Regions from separate parts of the Streptosporangium lutulentum genome, predicted to be linked through region 1. Evidence: riboswitches for the same ligand, from Rfam matches in the RefSeq annotation. Region 1 holds a riboswitch; the other holds the start of a gene.

What was found. A riboswitch is a leader RNA that binds a small molecule or an ion and turns the genes downstream of it on or off. The one in region 1 is predicted to bind glycine.
Region 2: another riboswitch for glycine. It lies ahead of gcvP (aminomethyl-transferring glycine dehydrogenase); the one in region 1 lies ahead of gcvT (glycine cleavage system aminomethyltransferase GcvT).

What each region holds. Positions count from the first base shown of each region.
Region 1 is NZ_JAUSQU010000001.1:5,823,828-5,832,493, reverse strand. It holds gene J2853_RS25930 (L-serine ammonia-lyase) at 1-599, opposite strand, end outside; gene gcvH (glycine cleavage system protein GcvH) at 674-1,063, opposite strand; gene gcvT (glycine cleavage system aminomethyltransferase GcvT) at 1,060-2,151, opposite strand; glycine riboswitch at 2,185-2,279, opposite strand; glycine riboswitch at 2,280-2,378, opposite strand; gene J2853_RS25915 (gamma-glutamyl-gamma-aminobutyrate hydrolase family protein) at 2,460-3,194, opposite strand; gene J2853_RS25910 (3-oxoacyl-ACP reductase) at 3,442-4,206, opposite strand; gene J2853_RS25905 (aldehyde dehydrogenase family protein) at 4,212-5,558, opposite strand; gene J2853_RS25900 (glutamine synthetase family protein) at 5,561-6,904, opposite strand; gene J2853_RS25895 (FadR/GntR family transcriptional regulator) at 7,029-7,748, shown strand; gene J2853_RS25890 (hypothetical protein) at 7,802-8,557, shown strand; gene J2853_RS25885 (hypothetical protein) at 8,656-8,666, shown strand, end outside.
Region 2 is NZ_JAUSQU010000001.1:3,688,154-3,696,819, forward strand. It holds gene gcvP (aminomethyl-transferring glycine dehydrogenase) at 1-2,823, opposite strand, end outside; glycine riboswitch at 2,981-3,072, opposite strand; gene J2853_RS16515 (MerR family transcriptional regulator) at 3,087-3,707, opposite strand; gene J2853_RS16520 (bifunctional nuclease family protein) at 3,852-4,322, opposite strand; gene ftsR (transcriptional regulator FtsR) at 4,402-5,052, opposite strand; gene J2853_RS16530 (double zinc ribbon and FHA domain-containing protein) at 5,079-5,591, opposite strand; gene J2853_RS16535 (mannose-1-phosphate guanyltransferase) at 5,903-8,404, opposite strand; gene clsA (cardiolipin synthase ClsA) at 8,408-8,666, opposite strand, start outside.

The DNA.
Region 1 (8,666 bases):
TCGTTCTCCAGCATCAGCCCGGAGATCGACAGGCCCGTCTCGTGGCAGTGGGCGAGGAGCTCGGCGGCCGACAGGAAGGGGTACGGCACCACGGTGTCGTCCTGCTTGATCCGGTCGGCGCCCGTGGCGTTCTCGTCCACGACGAAGCCGCCGCCCACCGAGTAGTAGACCTTCTCGCGGTGGGCCTCGCCGTTCTCGGAGAAGGCGGTGAAGCGCATGCCGTTGGGATGGCCGGGGAGGGAGATCTTGCGTTCGAAGACCAGGTCCTCACCGATGACGAAAGGGATCTCGTGGGAGCCGTACAGGGAGATCCGGCCGGACGCGCGCATGGCGGCCAGCCGCTCGTCCACGGTGTCGACGTCGACGAGTTCGGGCTTCTCGCCTGTCAGGCCGAGCAGGACGGCCTTGTCGCTGCCGTGCCCCTTGCCGGTCAGCCCGAGCGAGCCGTACAGGATGACCTCGACCCTGGCGGTCTTCTCCAGGAGTCCGTCCTGGTCGAGCCCCCGGGCGAACTTGTGGGCGGCGGCCATCGGCCCGCCGGTGTGGGAACTGGACGGGCCGATTCCGATCTTGAAAAGATCGAAGACACTGATCGTCATTGATCTGGTCCTTCACATCGCCGTGACCACGCGCACGCGTCGGTGCGCGTGGTCACGGCGCAAGATGGGAAATTTTATGACTCACCAGAGGTGAGCGCGGTGTACTCCTCGGGGGACAGCAGATCGTCGGCGGTGCCCTCAAGGCGGATGCGGAACAGCCAGCCGTCGCCGTAGGAGTCGCTGTTGACCAGCGAGGGGTCTTCGACGACCGTCTGGTTGACCTCGACGATCTCGCCGCCGACCGGGGCGAAGATGTCGCTGACCGACTTGGTCGACTCGACCTCGCCGACCGCGTCGCCGGCGGCGACCGTCGTACCGATCTCGGGGACCTGTACGAAGACCACGTCGCCCAGCGCCTCGGCGGCGTATTCGGTGATGCCCACGGTGAGGGTCAGGCCGTCATCGATGCCGGCGACCCACTCGTGCTCCTTGGTGTACTGCAGGTCATCGGGAATGCTGCTCACTTTTTCCTCCTGTAGAAAGGCAGTTCGACGACGTCGACCGCCTCGTGGCTACCTCGGATGTCCACGGCCAGGCCGGTGGACAGGCCGTTGTCCACGTAGGCCATCGCGATGGGCCTGCCCAGTGACTGGGAGGGCGCCCCGCTGGTGACCTCGCCGACGACGCTGCCGTCGCCGGCGACCACCACCGGATACCCGTGACGGGGTACCCTGCGGCCGGTCGCGATCAATCCGACCAGGCGGCGGGCCGGCGGGACGTCCTTGAGTGGTTCCAGGGCGGCCCGGCCGACGAAGTCGCCCGGTTTGTCAAACCTCACCACACGGCCCAGCCCGGCGTCGAACGGAGTGTGCTCCGCGGACAGTTCGTTGCCGTAGAGCGGCATGCCCGCCTCCAGGCGAAGGGTGTCGCGCGCGGACAGGCCGGCGGGGATCAGGCCGTACGGCTCGCCCGCCTTGGTGAGCGCGGCCCAGAGCGGCTCCGCGTCGCCGGCCGCGACGAACAGCTCGAAGCCGTCCTCGCCGGTGTATCCGGTGCGGGCGACGAGAGCCTCGCGACCGGCCACGGTGGCGGGCAGTCCCGCGTAGTACTTGAGCCCGTCGAGGTCGGCGTCGGTGAGCTCGCCCAGGATGGCCTGTGCCCGCGGGCCCTGGACCGCGATCAGCGCGTACTGCTCGGAGCGGTCGTCCACCGTCGCGTCGAAGGACGAGGCGCGGTCGGTGAGCTCGGCGGCCACCCGGGGATAGTTGGAGGCGTTGGCGACGACCATGAACTCGTCGGGGGCCAGCCGGTAGACGATCAGATCGTCCAGCACGTGGCCCTCGGCGTCGACGATCATCGTGTAGCGGGCGCGGCCCGTTTCGACGGCGGAGATGTAGCCGACCAGCGCGTGGTCGAGGGCCTCACCGGCCTGCGCGCCGGTCACGAAGATCTCGCCCATGTGGGACAGGTCGAACAGGCCTGCCGCCTGGCGGACCGCGTTGTGCTCGATGGACTCGCTGCCGTAGCGGAGTGGCATCAGCCAGCCCGCGAAGTCGGTCAGCGTCGCGCCGAGGGTCTCGTGGACACCGCGCAGCGGCGTAGGTCGGGACATGTTCGCACCTCAGGCAGGGGACAGATGAGAGCATCCTCCCCCTCTGTCATGGGTGCCTGAGAGTTTCGCCCGGTTTTTACCGGACTTTCACCTTCGGCGAGGCCACGAGGCCTGCTTTCCAGAGGGCACCTACCCGTACGGTCCTTTGCCTTGAGAGGTTCGCGGGGAGGGCTTGCTCCTTCAGGGGTCCTGGTCTGGCTGTCAGGACGCTCTCCCGCACGGGATTCAATCGGTGTCGTGACCAGCCTAACGGCCCGCACCGGCCCTGCGAAATCCCCGTGCGGCGGCGAAACGCGGCCGCCCGCCGCTCAGGGGCGGATGTGCCGGACCAGGGCCTCGAAGAGGGTGGACTCGTCCTCGTTCTCGGGGTGCCACTGGACCGCGAGGGCGAACGGGTGGCCGGCCAGTTCGACGGCCTCGATCGTGCCGTCCTCGGTGTGGGCGGACACGGTCAGGCCCGCGCCCAGGCGGTCGATCGCCTGGTGGTGGTAGTGGGCCGCCTCGACGCTCTCGGCGTCGAAGATCTTGGCGAGCCGGGTGCCCGGCACCGGCCGTACGGGCATCCGGCCGAATCGACCGGGGGCCGGGGAGTGATCCGGGTGGCCGACCACGTCGGGGAGGTGCTGGTGGAGGCTGCCGCCGAGGGCGACGTTCAGGACCTGGAGACCCCGGCAGATCCCGAGGAACGGGATGCGCCGATCCAGGGCCGTCCGGACCAGCCCGAACTCGGCGTCGTCGCGGAACCCGCGGATGTTGCCGGTCAGCTCGTGCGTGGTCTCGCCGTACCGCGCCGGATCGATGTCTCCGCCACCGGCCAGGATCAGCCCGTCCAGGCGGCCCGCCAGCGCGGCGGGATCGCCCGCCGGGGGCAGGAGCACCGGCTGCCCGCCCGCGCGGACCACGTGGTCGACGTAGTTGTACGGCAGGAGCGCGGTGGTCATCTCCCAGACGGTGAACTTCGCGGGTTCGACGTAGCAGGTGATGCCGATGACGGGACGGGACATGATCTCTTTCTTGCCGGAGGCCGGGACGAGGGGCGTCATGCCCGCGTTCCGGCATGTTATCGATGACGGCGCTGTGAGGTGCGGCACCCGCTCGGCGATGGTCGGTCTACGACACCTGTTCACGACGGCGGTGCCGGGGGGCGCCGGCTCGGTTTACGGCATCCGTTCACGACGGCGGTGCCGGGGGCGCCGGCTCGGCGGTGGTCGGTCTACGACATCCGTCCATGACGGCGGTGCCGCAGGGCGCCGGCTCGGCGGCCGGAGGCGCCCCGCGGCACCCGTCCCGCTACAGCGGGGTGACGTAGGCGCCCGAGATGCCGCCGTCCACCAGGAACTCCGACCCGGTGATGAAGCTCGCGTCGTCCGACGCCAGGAAGGCCACCGCGGCGGCGATCTCGGAGGCCTCGGCGAACCGGCCGACCGGGATGTGCACCAGGCGGCGCTGCGCCCGCTCGGGGTCCTTGGCGAACAGTTCCTGCAGCAGCGGTGTGTTCACCGGCCCCGGGCAGAGCGCGTTCACCCGGATGCCCTCGCGGGCGAACTGCACGCCGAGCTCGCGGGACATGGCCAGCACCCCGCCCTTCGAGGCGGTGTAGGAGATCTGGCTGGTGGCCGATCCCATCACGGCCACGAAGGACGCGGTGTTGATGATCGAGCCCTTGCCCTGGCGTTGCATGTAGGGGATGGCGTACTTGCAGCACAGGTAGACCGAGGTGAGGTTGACCTCCTGGACCCGGCGCCAGGCGTCGAGGCCGGTCTCCAGGATCGAGTCGTCGTCCGGCGGCGAGATGCCCGCGTTGTTGAACGCGATGTCCACGCTGCCGTAGGTGTCGAACGCGGTCTGGAACATCCGGACGACGTCGGTCTCGCTGGTGACGTCCGCCTTGACGAACAGGCCGTTCACCTCGGCCGCGGCCGCCGACCCGCTCGTCTCGTCGAGATCCACGCACACGACGTGGGCGCCTTCCTCGGCGAACCGGCGCGCGGTGGCCAGCCCGATGCCGCTTCCCGCGCCGGTGATGACGGCCACCCGGCCCTGCAAACGCTGCATATCTGTCAATCCTCCGAAATGAAGACGTTCTTGGTCTCGGTGAACGCGGACAGGGCGTCCGGGCCCAGTTCGCGTCCGAGCCCGGACTGTTTGAAACCGCCGAACGGCGTCCAGTAGCGGACGCTCGAATGGGAGTTCACGCTGAGGTTGCCCGCGTCCACCGCCCGTGCCACCCGGAGCGCGCGGCCGACGTCGCGGGTCCAGATGGATCCGCTGAGGCCGTATCGCGTGTCGTTGGCGATCCGTACGGCGTCCGCCTCGTCGTCGAACGGCGCCACCGACACCACCGGCCCGAAGATCTCCTCGGTGAAGGCCGGGTCGTCCGGCGCCTGAGGGGTCAGGATCGTCGCGGGGAACCAGAAACCGGGACCGGACGGGCACGAACCCTGCAGGTAGGGGGAGCCGGTGACAAAGGAGGCCACCCGGCCGCGGTGCTCGGCGCTGATCAGCGGGCCCATCTCGGTGCCCTCGTCGCGGGGGTCGCCGACCTTGACCTTCAGCACCGCCTCCGACAGGCGCGCCATGAAGTCGTCGTACACCGAGCGCTCCACCAGGATCCGCGAACGCGCGCAGCAGTCCTGGCCCGCGTTGTCGAACACCGCGTACGGCGCGGTCGCGGCGGCCTTCTCCAGATCGGCGTCGGCGAAGATCACATTGGCGCTCTTGCCGCCCAGTTCCAGCGTGATCCGCTTGACCTGCCCGGCGCACTTCGCCGCGATCTCCTTGCCGACCTCGGTCGAGCCGGTGAACACGATCTTCGCCACGTCCGGGTGGTCGACCAGCCGCGCTCCCGCGACCTCCCCGATCCCGGGCAGGACCTGCAGGACCCCCTCGGGGAGACCCGCCGCCAATGCCAGTTCGGCCAGTCGCAGGGCGGTCAGCGGCGTCCACTCGGCGGGCTTGACGATCACGGTGTTGCCCGCGGCCAGCGCCGGGGCCACGCCCCAGGTCATGATGACCATCGGGAAGTTCCACGGCACGATCACGCCGACGACGCCCAGCGGTTCCCGGAACGTGACGTCCAGCCCGCCGGGCACCGGGATCTGCAGGCCGTGGTTGCGCTCGGGCGCCCCGGCGTAGAAGTTCAGCACGTCGCGGACGTTGCCGGCCTCCCAGCGGGCGTTGCCGATCGTGTGCCCAGAGTTGGCGACCTCCAGCCGGGCCAGTTCCTCGGCGTGCTCCTCCACCAGCGCGGCGAATCTCCGCAGCAGCCGGGCCCGGTCCCCGGGGCCGACGTTCCGCCAGGTGGCGAACGCGCGCCTGGCGCGTTCCACGGCCCGGTCCACCTCGGCGGCGTCCGCCATCTCGATGTCGGCGACGACCTCTTCGGTCGCCGGATTGATGATTTTCACGCTCACATCCGTTCGAATCCCCTGAAAAGCTCCCAGTCGGTGACAGCCGCATCGAAGGCGGCCAGCTCGACCCGGGCGTTGTTCGCGTAGTGCGCCACGACGTCCTCGCCGAAGGCGGTCCTGGCGGTCTCCGAGCCCTCCCACAGCTCCACGGCCTCACGCAGCGTACGCGGCACGGTCTCGGCGTCCGACCCGTAGGCGTTTCCCGTGAACGCCTGCTCAAGCGGCAGTTCGCGCTCGATGCCGTGCAACCCGGCCACGATCAGCGCCGAGACCGCCAGGTAGGGGTTGACGTCCCCGCCGGGCACCCGGTTCTCGATCCGCAGCGACTGCCCGTGGCCGACCAGGCGCAGCGCGCAGCTCCTGTTGTCCACACCCCACTTGATCGCGGTGGGGGCGAAGCTGCCCGGCACGTACCGCTTGTAGGAGTTGATGTTCGGGGCGTACAGGAGGGTGAACTCGCGCATGAGGGCGAGCTGCCCGGCGATGAAGTGCTGCCCGATCCTGGACAGCCCGTGCGGCTCGGACCCGGCCATGATCGGCTCTCCGTCGTCGCTCCTGAGCGAGATGTGGATGTGGCAGGAGTTGCCCTCGCGCTCGTTCGGCTTGGCCATGAAGGTGATCGACCTGCCCTCCTGGGAGGCGATCTCCTTGGCGCCGTTCTTGTAGACGGAGTGGTTGTCGCAGGTGGCGAGGGCGTCCGTGTAGCGGAAGGCGATCTCGTGCTGGCCGAGGTTGCACTCGCCCTTGGCCGACTCGACGTACATCCCCGCGCCTTCCATGCCGAGCCTGATCCGGCGCAGCAGCGGCTCGATCCTGGCGGTGCCGAGAAGGGAGTAGTCGACGTTGTAGAGGTTGGACGGGGCCAGGTCCCGGTAGCCGCGCCGCCAGGCGTCCTCGTAGGTGTCGTCGTAGACCACGAACTCCAGCTCGGTGCCGACGAACGCCCCCCAGCCCCGCTCCTGGAGCCGGGCCAGCTGTCCGCGCAGGATCTGCCGGGGGGAGGCGGTCACGTCCGAGCCGTCCTCCCACACCAGGTCGGCCATCAGCAGCGCCGTTCCCTCCTGCCACGGCACCCGGCGCAGCGTGGACAGATCGGGCTTCATCACGAAGTCGCCGTATCCTCGCTCCCATGACGACATCGCGTAGCCGTCGACCGTGTTCATGTCGATGTCGACCGCGAGCAGGTAGTTGCAGCCCTCGGAGGCGTGGTCCAGCACCTCTTCGAGGAAGTAGCGCGCGGACAGTCGTTTCCCCTGCAGGCGGCCCTGCATGTCGACCACGGCGAGCAGCACGGTGTCGATCCGTCCCGCCCGTACCTCGTCGTGAAGCTCACCGACGTCCACTGCGCCTCCTCATCGGAGTCCTTTGGGCTAGCATTAGACCATTGACTCAGAAGAGGTCTCTTGTCAAGGGGGCAGGCGGGATCGGGCGGGATCTCACGACCGTCGAAGGAGGGGGGAGGCGAGGTTGAGCGAGGTGTCGCGGCTGGCGGCCGTACTGCGCCCCGTCCGTGGGGGCAACGCCTTCGAGGAGACCGTGGAACGCCTCCTTCAGGTCGTCAAGCTCGGCATGGTGACCGAGAAACTGCCGCCGGAGCGGGAGCTCGCCGTACAGCTCGGAATCAGCAGGGTCACCCTGCGCGAGGCCATCCGCGCCCTGCAGGAGGCGGGTTACCTCGACGTACGGCGAGGCAGGTACGGCGGCGCATTCGTCACCTACGTCCCGCCGCCTCCGAGCCGGCAGGACCTGCGCAAGGCCGTGAACGACATGGGCACCGACGACCTGGCCGACGCGCTCACCTTCCGGATGGCCGTGGACTGCGGCGCCGCCCAGGTGCTCGCCACCACCGAGCTGAGCCGGGCGCAGCGGGGCCTCCTGCGGGAGCGCCTGAGCGAGGTCAACTCGGCGAGGCCCGCCGACTACCGCCGCCTCGACACGGCCTTCCACCTGGCCATCGCGGAGATGACCGGCTCCGGGCTGCTCGCCGCGACCTGCGCCGACGCCCGGCTCCGGGTGACCGACCTGCTCAACGCCATCCCGGTGCTCCAGCACAACATCAAGCACGCCGCCACCCAGCACGAGGCGATCGTGGCGGCCATCCTGAACAAAGACCCCGACGCCGCGCGCCGAGCGGTGGCCGAGCACCTCGAAGGCACCGCGGCGCTCCTGCGAGGTTTCCTCGCATAAGCGGGTTTCTCACATAGCCTGGGAGAGCAGTGGGGGATTTGTTCGGGCAACGGATGGTGGACACAGAACGGCTGCCGCTGTTCTGTTTCTTCGTCGCGCTGATCGTCACCTTCGTGCTCACCCGGATCAACGTCCGCCTCATCCGCGCCAAGATCGGCTGGTTCCGCAACCTCAACGTCGGTGAGATGCACATCCACCACATCGTGTTCGGCGTGGTGCTGACCCTGCTCGGCGGGGTGTCGGGCCTGATCATGTCGGGCATCTCCTCCGGCTGGTACGCCGTGACGGCCGCCGTCTTCGGCATCGGCGCCGCCCTGATCCTGGACGAGTTCGCGCTGATCCTGCACCTGCGCGACGTCTACTGGGAGGAGGAGGGCCGCGCGTCGGTCGACGCCGTGTTCATCGCGATCGCGTTCACCGGCCTGCTCCTGCTCGGCCTGCGCCCGCTGGGCTGGGAGAACTCCGACGGCACGCTTCGAGGGACGTGGCTCACGGCCGGTTTCATCGTGGCGAACCTCGCGCTGGCGGTGATCACCTTGCTCAAGGGCAAGATCTGGACCGGTCTGGCGGGGCTGTTCATCCCGATCCTGCTGGTCCCCGGCGCGGTACGGCTGGCGCGCCCCGGGTCTCCCTGGGCCCACCTGTTCTTCGCCCCGGGGTCCCGTCGTCCCCAGATCCGCAAGATGGCCCGGGCCGAACGCAGGGAGGAACGCTGGCGCCGTCCGGTGATCCGCGCCAAGATCGCCTTCCAGGAGTTCGTCTCCGGCAGGCACGACCTCCCCTCCACCCGTCGCCGGACCCGCCGCTGAGGCTGGGCGTTCGGGCGAGGTAGAGAGAAAGTCCTGAGACGCATATTCGGCCGTCCGGGGGGCAGTTGGGGGGCCTTCCTGCCGAAGGAGTATGGATCATGGGTCTCAT
Region 2 (8,666 bases), 2.1 Mb from region 1:
GCACACCAGGTTGCGGTCGCCGTAGGCCTGGTCGATGCGGCGGACCGGCGACCAGTACTTGCCGTCGCGCAGGGAGGCCAGCGGGTAGGCCGCCTCGGTGCGCGTGTAGGGGTGGGCCCACTCGTCGGCGACCAGGCAGTCGGCCGTGTGCGGGGCGTTGCGCAGCGGGTTGTCGACCTTGTCGTACGCCCCGGAGGCGACCTTCTCGATCTCGCCCCGGATCGCGGTCATCGCCTCGCAGAACCTGTCGAGCTCGGCCAGGTCCTCGCTCTCCGTCGGTTCGATCATCAGCGTGCCGGCCACGGGGAAGGACATGGTCGGCGCGTGGAAGCCGTAGTCGATGAGCCGCTTGGCCACGTCGTCCACGGTCACGCCGGTCTCCTTGGTGATCTGGCGCAGGTCGATGATGCACTCGTGGGCGACCAGGCCGCCGCGGCCGGTGTAGAGGACCGGGTAGTGCGGGCTGAGCCTGCGGGCCAGGTAGTTGGCCGACAGGATGGCCTGCTCGGTGGCCGCCCTGAGCCCGTCGGCGCCCATCATCCGGATGTACGCCCAGGAGATGGGCAGGATGCCCGCCGAGCCGTACGGCGCGGCCGAGACCGGGCCGACCGGGGAGTCGTCGCGCAGCGGGTGGCCGGGCAGGTAGTCGGCGAGGTGAGCGCGGACCGCGACCGGGCCGACGCCGGGGCCGCCGCCGCCGTGCGGGATGCAGAAGGTCTTGTGCAGGTTCAGGTGGGAGACGTCCGCCCCGAACTCACCCAGCTTGGCCAGGCCGACCAGCGCGTTGAGGTTGGCGCCGTCGACGTAGACCTGGCCGCCCGCCTCGTGCACCAGCTCGCAGATCTGGACGATCGTCTCCTCGTACACGCCGTGCGTGGACGGGTAGGTCACCATGATCGCGGCGAGCCGGTCACGGTGCTTCTCGATCTTCGCGGTGAGGTCGGCGAGGTCCACGTTGCCGTTGTCGTCACAGGCGACCACGGTCACGCGCATGCCCGCCATGACGGCGCTGGCGGCGTTGGTGCCATGCGCGGAGGACGGGATCAGGCAGACGTCCCGGCTCCCCTCGCCACGCGCCTTGTGGTAGGCGCGGATCGCCAGGAGGCCCGCGAACTCGCCCTGGGAGCCGGCGTTGGGCTGGATCGACACGGCGTCGTAGCCGGTGACCTCGGCCAGCCAGCCCTCCAGCTCCCCGATCAGCTCGATGTAGCCCCTGGCCTGGTCCTCGGGAGCGTAGGGGTGCAGCCCGGCGAACTCCGGCCAGGTGATCGGCTCCATCTCGGTGGTCGCGTTGAGCTTCATGGTGCAGGAGCCCAGCGGGATCATCGACCGGTCGAGCGCGATGTCCTTGTCCTGGAGCTTGCGCAGGTAACGCAGCAGCGCCGTCTCGGAGCGGTGGCTGTGGAAGACCGGGTGGGTCAGGTATTCGCTGGTGCGCACCAGGGCGGCGGGCAGGGCGTCGTGCGTGGTGGAGTCGAGGTCGGCCAGGACCGCGCCGTTGACCTCGAAGGCCGCCAGGACCTGCTCCAGATGGACGAACTCGGTCTTCTCATCGCAGGTGACGCCCACGTGGTCGGCGTCGGCCAGGCGCAGGTTGATCCCGTTGTCGCGGGCCGCGGCGACGATCTCGGCCGCGCGGCCGGGCACCCTGGCCAGCACGGTGTCGAAGAAGGTGTCGTGCACGACCTCGACGCCGCCCTGGCGGAGGCCCTCGGCGAGCACGACGGCGTGCCGGTGGGCGCGGAGGCCGATCCGGCGCAGCCCCTCGGGACCGTGGTAGACGGCGTACATGCCCGCGATCACGGCGAGCAGCACCTGCGCGGTGCAGATGTTGCTGGTCGCCTTCTCCCTGCGGATGTGCTGCTCGCGGGTCTGCAGGGCGAGCCGGTAGGCGGGGCGCCTGTCGGCGTCCTGGGAGACTCCGACCAGGCGGCCGGGCATCTGACGCTGCAGTCCCTCGCGAACCGCCATGTAGGCCGCGTGGGGGCCGCCGAAGCCGAGCGGGACGCCGAAGCGCTGCGAGGAGCCGATCGCGATGTCGGCGCCGAGCTCGCCGGGCGCGGCGAGCACGGTGAGGGCGAGCAGGTCGGCGGCGGCGACCACCTGGGCGCCGATCGCGTGCGCGGCGTCGGCGACGGCGCGGAAGTCCCCGACCCGGCCGCCGGCGCCCGGGTACTGGACGAGCACGCCGAAGCACTCGGGGAGTTCGCCAGTGAGGTCGTTCTCGACCAGCTCGATGCCGAGCGGCTCGGCCCGGGTCCGCAGCACCGCCTTGGTCTGCGGCAGCGCGTCGGCGTCGACCACGAACACGTTCGTGGTCGTGCGGCTCGCGCGGCGGGCCAGGGTCATGGCCTCGGCCGCGGCGGTGGCCTCGTCCAGCAGGGAGGCGCCGGCGACGTCGAGCGCGGTCAGGTCGGAGACGACCGTCTGGAAGTTGAGCAGGGCCTCCAGCCGGCCCTGGGAGATCTCCGGCTGGTAGGGCGTGTACGCGGTGTACCAGCCCGGGTTCTCCAGGAGGTTGCGGCGGATGACACCCGGGGTGATCGTGTCGTGGTAGCCGAGGCCGATCATCGAGGTGAGCACGCTGTTGCGCTTCGCGAGGGCGCGCAGCTCGGCGATGGCCTCGGGCTCGCTCGCCGCCGGGGGCAGGCTCAGCCGGTCGGAGACCCGGATCGCCTCCGGAACGGCCACCGCGATCATGTCGGCGGTGGAGGCGAATCCGACCGCCTCCAGCATGCGGGTCTGGGCTGCGTCGTCAGGCCCGATGTGGCGGGTCGCGAACGGCGGAGATATGAGCTCACTGAGCGGTGACAGGTCGGTCATGGAGAGCCTCCCGATGCGGTGGAGACCGGCGCAGGGCGCGGGCGTATGCCGGATTCCCCCTCTGTCACCTCGACCTGAGAGCTTCGCCTTCCCTGCCGGGGAGACTTTCACCGTCGGTGAGACACGTCTGGCGGACGTGCCTTCTTTCCAGAGTTGCCTCATCCGCGCGGTACAGGGTGCCTGAGAGATTCCGGGGAGGTTGCTCCTTCGGCGCCCCGATCTTGTCGGGGTCTCTCCCGCACGGTGTCAGTGGCGAGACAACTTTACCCCGTACGGCGAGCCCTGCGACGACGGGCCAGCTCATCGGCGTGATGATCTTCTAAAGGGCTCTCGCCCGACTCCGCGGGTTCGCCGGGAAGATCTGCGAGGGAGCCCTCCACCTCCTGCCACACCCGTCCGAGCGCGATGCCGAAGACGCCCTGACCGCCCTGGAGCAGGTCGATGACCTCGTCGGGCGAGGTGCACTCGTAGACGCTCACCCCGTCGCTCATCAACGTGATCTGGGCGAGGTGGTTGACGCCGCGGTCACGCAGGTGCTGCACCGCGATGCGGATCTGCTGGAGGGAGACGCCGGTGTCGAGAAGCCGCTTGACGACCTTGAGCACGAGGATGTCGCGGAAGCCGTACAGCCGTTGGGAACCCGAACCGTGAGCGGCTCGCACGGTGGGCTCGACCAGTCCGGTGCGCGCCCAGTAATCCAGTTGCCGGTAGGTGATGCCGACCGCGGCACAGGCCGTCGCACCTTTGTATCCGATGTCGGCGGGCACTTTCACCGGTTGCCCGTCGAACAGCAGACCTTCTTCACCCGCGCGCTGACGTGCCGATTGGCGCCGTTCCGGGTCATCCTGATCGGCGTTTCTATCCTCGCCGCTGCTGACCGCCACGCGGACCTCCGGCTTTCTCTCATCCCACGGCCTGATCTGGGGGTTTGCGCACGGCCGCAGGTTTCACTTGCACCGTAAGACTGGGGCCAAGCTCAGTCAACGACCCCACCCGGCGCGTCGTGAAGCGTAAATGCACCGAAATACCTACCCCGCGCGACCAAAGTCCTCGGGCGTAATCGTGTCAAGGAATTCCCTGAACTTCTCCACTTCGTCCTCCTGGTCGTCGGGAATGATCACCCCGGCTTCCCGGACCACCTCCTCGCTCGCGAAGATGCGTGCGCCGGTGCGGAGTGCCAAGGCGATCGAGTCCGAAGGACGGGCGCTCACCTCGACCCCGTTCGAGAACACAAGATCGGCGAAGAAGATCCCGTCGCGTAGCGCGACGATGTTGACCGTGCTCAGCCGGATCCCCAGCCCGTCGAGCACATCACGGAAAAGGTCATGGGTGAGCGGCCGGGGCGGTGGCTCCTCGGCCTGGGCCATGGCGATCGCCGTGGCCTCAGTCATACCGATCCAGATCGGTAGATAGCGCTCTCCTTGCGCCTCCTTGAGCAGGACGATCGGCTGGTTGGAGGGCATCTCAACCCGAACGCCCACGACCTCCATCTGCAACACGGGCTGCTCCGTCTTCGCTGGATTCCGACCGGTTTGTTCAACGTAACACTCGTGGGGGTACGAGTGCCTGGTCAGGTTCTCACCGGCCCAGGACCCCACGAACGCCCGAACGCAGAAGTGAGGCGTGCAATTCCAGCAGCAGGCCCGTTATCTCCCTGGCCGTCTCGTCGGCCTGGTCGATGGCGCCCGGCCCCCGGCGGCGCAGCAGAGGGGCGACGGCCTGCTCCACGAGGCCGGCCTCGCGCTCGGCGGCGGCCCTGACCGCCCGCAGGTGACGCGCCCGCAGGCCGAAGGCCGCGAGGGCGCCGACGCTGCGGGCCACGGCCAGCGCCTCGGCGTTGTAGTGGCGGGCCACGGCGGCCAGCAGGCCGTAGTCCTCCAGCTCTGTGAGGGTCTCCTCGTCGAGCTCGGCGGCGGCGAGGAGCTCCTCGCGGCTGAGACGGACCTCGGGGGGCGCGTCGTCGGGGACGGCCCGCGGTTTCGAGACCGGCCGATCGTCGCGATCGGCCGCCTCGAGGTGGTCCTTGATCACACGCAGCGGCAGGTAGCGGTCACGCTGCTCGCTGAGGATGTAGCGCAGCCGCTCGACGTCGGCGTAGGTGAACTTGCGGTAGCCGGAGGGACTGCGCTCCGGCTCGATCAACCCCTCGCCCTCCAGGAAACGAATCTTGGAGATGCTGACGTCGGGGAACTCGCTCTGCAGGAGAGCGAGCACCTCCCCGATGCTCATGTGCGCACGAGCGGCCTGCGAGCTCATCATCCTCCAGCGGCGCCACGGGTGAGGAAGACCAGGCGGAACTTGCCGATCTGCACTTCGTCCCCGCCGTACAGCGGGACCTCCTCGATCCGCTCGCGGTTGACGTAGGTGCCGTTCAGGCTGCCGACGTCACGGACGGTGAACATCGCGCCGCCGTGCCGGTAGAACTCCACGTGACGCCGCGAGACCGTGACGTCGTCGAGGAAGATGTCGCTCGCGGGATGACGGCCCACTGTGGTGAGGTCGTTGTCCAGGAGAAAACGGCTGCCCGCGTTGGGACCGCGCATGGCGACCAGCAACGCGGTGCCCGGGGGCAACTGCTCCACGGCTTGCCGCTCGGCGAGAAGCGTCTCTCCGGTCTCCGCCTCGTAGGCCTCGATCCCGGAGAGGGAGATGGTCGACGTGCTGTCTCCGGGTGGTTCGGCCCTGCTCAGCGGCGACCCGCAATGTGAACAGAAACGGGCATCCTCAGGGTTGGCATGACCGCACTGCGTGCAGTAGACGCTCGGCATCGATCGGCTCGGCCTCCTACCGCGAAGACGCGGCAACGGTGCTCAGGATGCGCGCCTCGCTTCTTCGCTTCTCAAGTGTTCTTTCAGACTGCGAATGTCGCAACCTACAGTGATGAGACGCGAAGGTCAAGGCTGACGCGGACCGCGGGTTCGGTCGGTGACAAAGTTACAGCGGGTACTGCCCGCGGTCCATGCCGCCGCGCTGTATTCGCTGTGTTTGCTGTGGGTTTCGTGTCCAGGTGATCCGCCGTGTTCGCCGCGTCCGCCGTGTTCGCCGGGAGGCCGGGAGGCCGGGACCGGGTGACCGCCCGTCAGCCGCCGGCCGCCTCCTCCACCACTCGCGCCCAGTGCTCGATCATGACCTGCGCGGAGTCGACGTCGGACCCCTCGGCCCACAGGTGGGTGACGGCCTCGGCCGGGTCGGGCAGCACCAGCGCCCAGCTCCCGTCCTCGGCGACGACCCGCACCCCGTCGGTGGTGTCGATGCGGTGGTGCTCGGCGGCCTCGATGACCGATCGCATCACCGCGCCCTTGGCCGCCCACGGGGTCGGCACCGTCCGGCGCAGCAGCTTGGCCTCGGGGATCCTGGCGTCGATCTGGCTGAGCGACAGCCGGGTCCTGGCCACCAGGCCGAGCAGGCGCAGGAAAACCGCCAGGCCGTCCACCGTGGGGCCGAACTCGGGCACGATGAAGCCGCCCCGCCCGTCCGCCGCGAAGACCATCTCCGGCCTTCTGGCGGCGGCGGTGAGCGCGTCGATCGCGGTGGAGGTCCACTCGGCCTGCACCCCGTGGAACCGGCAGACCTGCTCGGCCACCCGGGTGGTGGTGACGGGCAGCGCCACCCTGCCGCCGCGCCGTTCGGCCGCGACCAGGTCCAGCACCACCAGCAGGGCCCGCTCCTCGCTGATCAGCTGGCCCATCTCGTCCACGAGCGCGACCCGCTCCCCCACGGGGTCGAACCGCACCCCGAAGGCCGCCCTGGAGGAGCTGACGAGCTCCGCGAGGCGCTGGAGGTCGCGGCGGCGCTCGGCGAAGGTCTCGGTGGGAGAGGCGTCGTCCAGCCTGTTGTTGACGGTCAGCACGTCCACCCCGACCCTGCCGAGGAGGCTGGGCAGGACGAGCGAGGAGGTGCCGCCCGCGCAGTCGACCACGACCTTCATGTCCGCGTCGCGGACCCCGGTGATGTCCACGCAGCGCAGCAGTTCGTGGGTGTAGTCCTCCACCGCCCTGGCGGGGAAGCTGAGCTCGGCGATCTCGCCGGGGAAGGCCCTGCGGAACTCCTGCCGGGCGAAGACCCGGTCCAGCTTGCGCTGGGCCGCCGGAGACAGGTCGGCGCCGTGCTCGTCCATGAAGACGATGTCCACGCTCTGGGGGTCGCCGGGGGTGGTGCGCAGCGCTATGCCGCCGACGGCCTTCTCCCTGGCGGTGTGGAAGCGGGCGACGGGGAGCGCGGCGGCCTCCAGATCGAGCACGTTGATCGCGCTGGCGTTCAGGGCGCTGATCACGGCCCGCTTGAACGCCCGCGCGGCGCGGGAGGAGTCGCGGGAGGTGATGACCGAGGCGCCCTTCTTCAGGGTGGTGGCGTAAGCGCTGGCCAGCCGGACGCACAGCTCGGGGGTGATCTCCACGTTGACCAGCCCGGACACCCCTCGCGGGCCGAACAGGTTGCGCTGGCCCCGCGGCTCCCAGATGACGCTGTTGTTGATCACCGCCCCGGCTTCGATGGTCTTGAAGGGGTAGATCTTGACCCCGGAGGAGATGTACGCCTCGGCCTCGATGATGCACTCGTCGCCGACGACGGCGCCCTCCTCGACCCTGGCGCCGGTCATCAGGTCGGTGTTCTTGCCGATGACGCAGCCGCGCAGGTGGGTGCTCGGGCCGACGTAGACGTTATCGTGAACGGCCGCGCGATGCAGGAATGCTCCCTCGCGGACCACGGCGTTGCTTCCCAGCACGGAGTATTCGCGCAGCTCGGCCCCGGCCTCGACCTTGGCGTAGTCGCCGATGTAGAGGGGGCCCTTGAGGATGGCGTCGGCGTCCACCGAGGCGCCTTCGGCCACCCAGATGCCCGGCGAGACCTCGAAGGCGTCTATGTCCACCTTCACCCGGCCCGACAGCACGTCGGCCTGAGCCTTGAGATAACTCTCGTGGGTGCCGACGTCCTCCCAGTAGCCCTCGGCGACGTAGCCGTACAGCGGGGCGCCGCGCTCCAGCAGCTTCGGGAACACGTCGCCCGACCAGTCGACGGACTCTCCTACGGCGATCTCGTCGAGGACCTCCGGCTCCATCACGTAGATGCCGGTGTTGACGGTGTCGGAGAAGACCTGACCCCAGGTGGGCTTCTCCAGGAAGCGCTCCACCCGGCCCTGGTCGTCCACGATGACGATGCCGAACTCCAGCGGGTTGGGGACGCGCTTGAGCCCGATGGTGACCATCGCGCCGTTCTCGCGGTGGAACCGGACCATGTCGGTCAGGTCGATGTCGGTCAGCGCGTCACCGGAGATGACCAGGAAGCGCTCGTCGCGAAGCTTGTCGGCGGCGTTCTTGACGCTGCCGGCGGTGCCGAGGGGCGTGTCCTCGGTGGCGTAGTACAGGCTCATCCCGAGCTCGTCGCCGTCGCCGAAGTAGTTTCGGACCAGGGCGGCCAGGAACTGCACGGTCACCACGGTCTCGGTGAAGCCGTGCCGTTTCAGCAGCCGCAGCACATGCTCCATGATCGGCCGGTTGATCACAGGCAATAGAGGTTTGGGCTGGTTCGCGGTCATCGGCCGGAGCCGAGTTCCCTCCCCGCCCGCCATCACAACGGCCTTCACAGATCACCTCTTAAGGCGTTTAGCCTCGCTTATGAGCTGACGCACCTGTACCCAATACAGCACCCCGGACCACCAGTACAGACCTGTTCCCCAGATCGCGAGCGACCAGCCGACGAATCGGGCCGGATCCGCGTACCAGGCGTCGTAGTGGGCGAGGAAGAGCAGAGGGAAGGCGTAGAGCAGGTTGGCGGTGGCCGCCTTGCCGAGGAAGTGCACCGGCAGCGCCGGGCCGTACCCGAGGCGGCGCAGGATGAGGGGGATT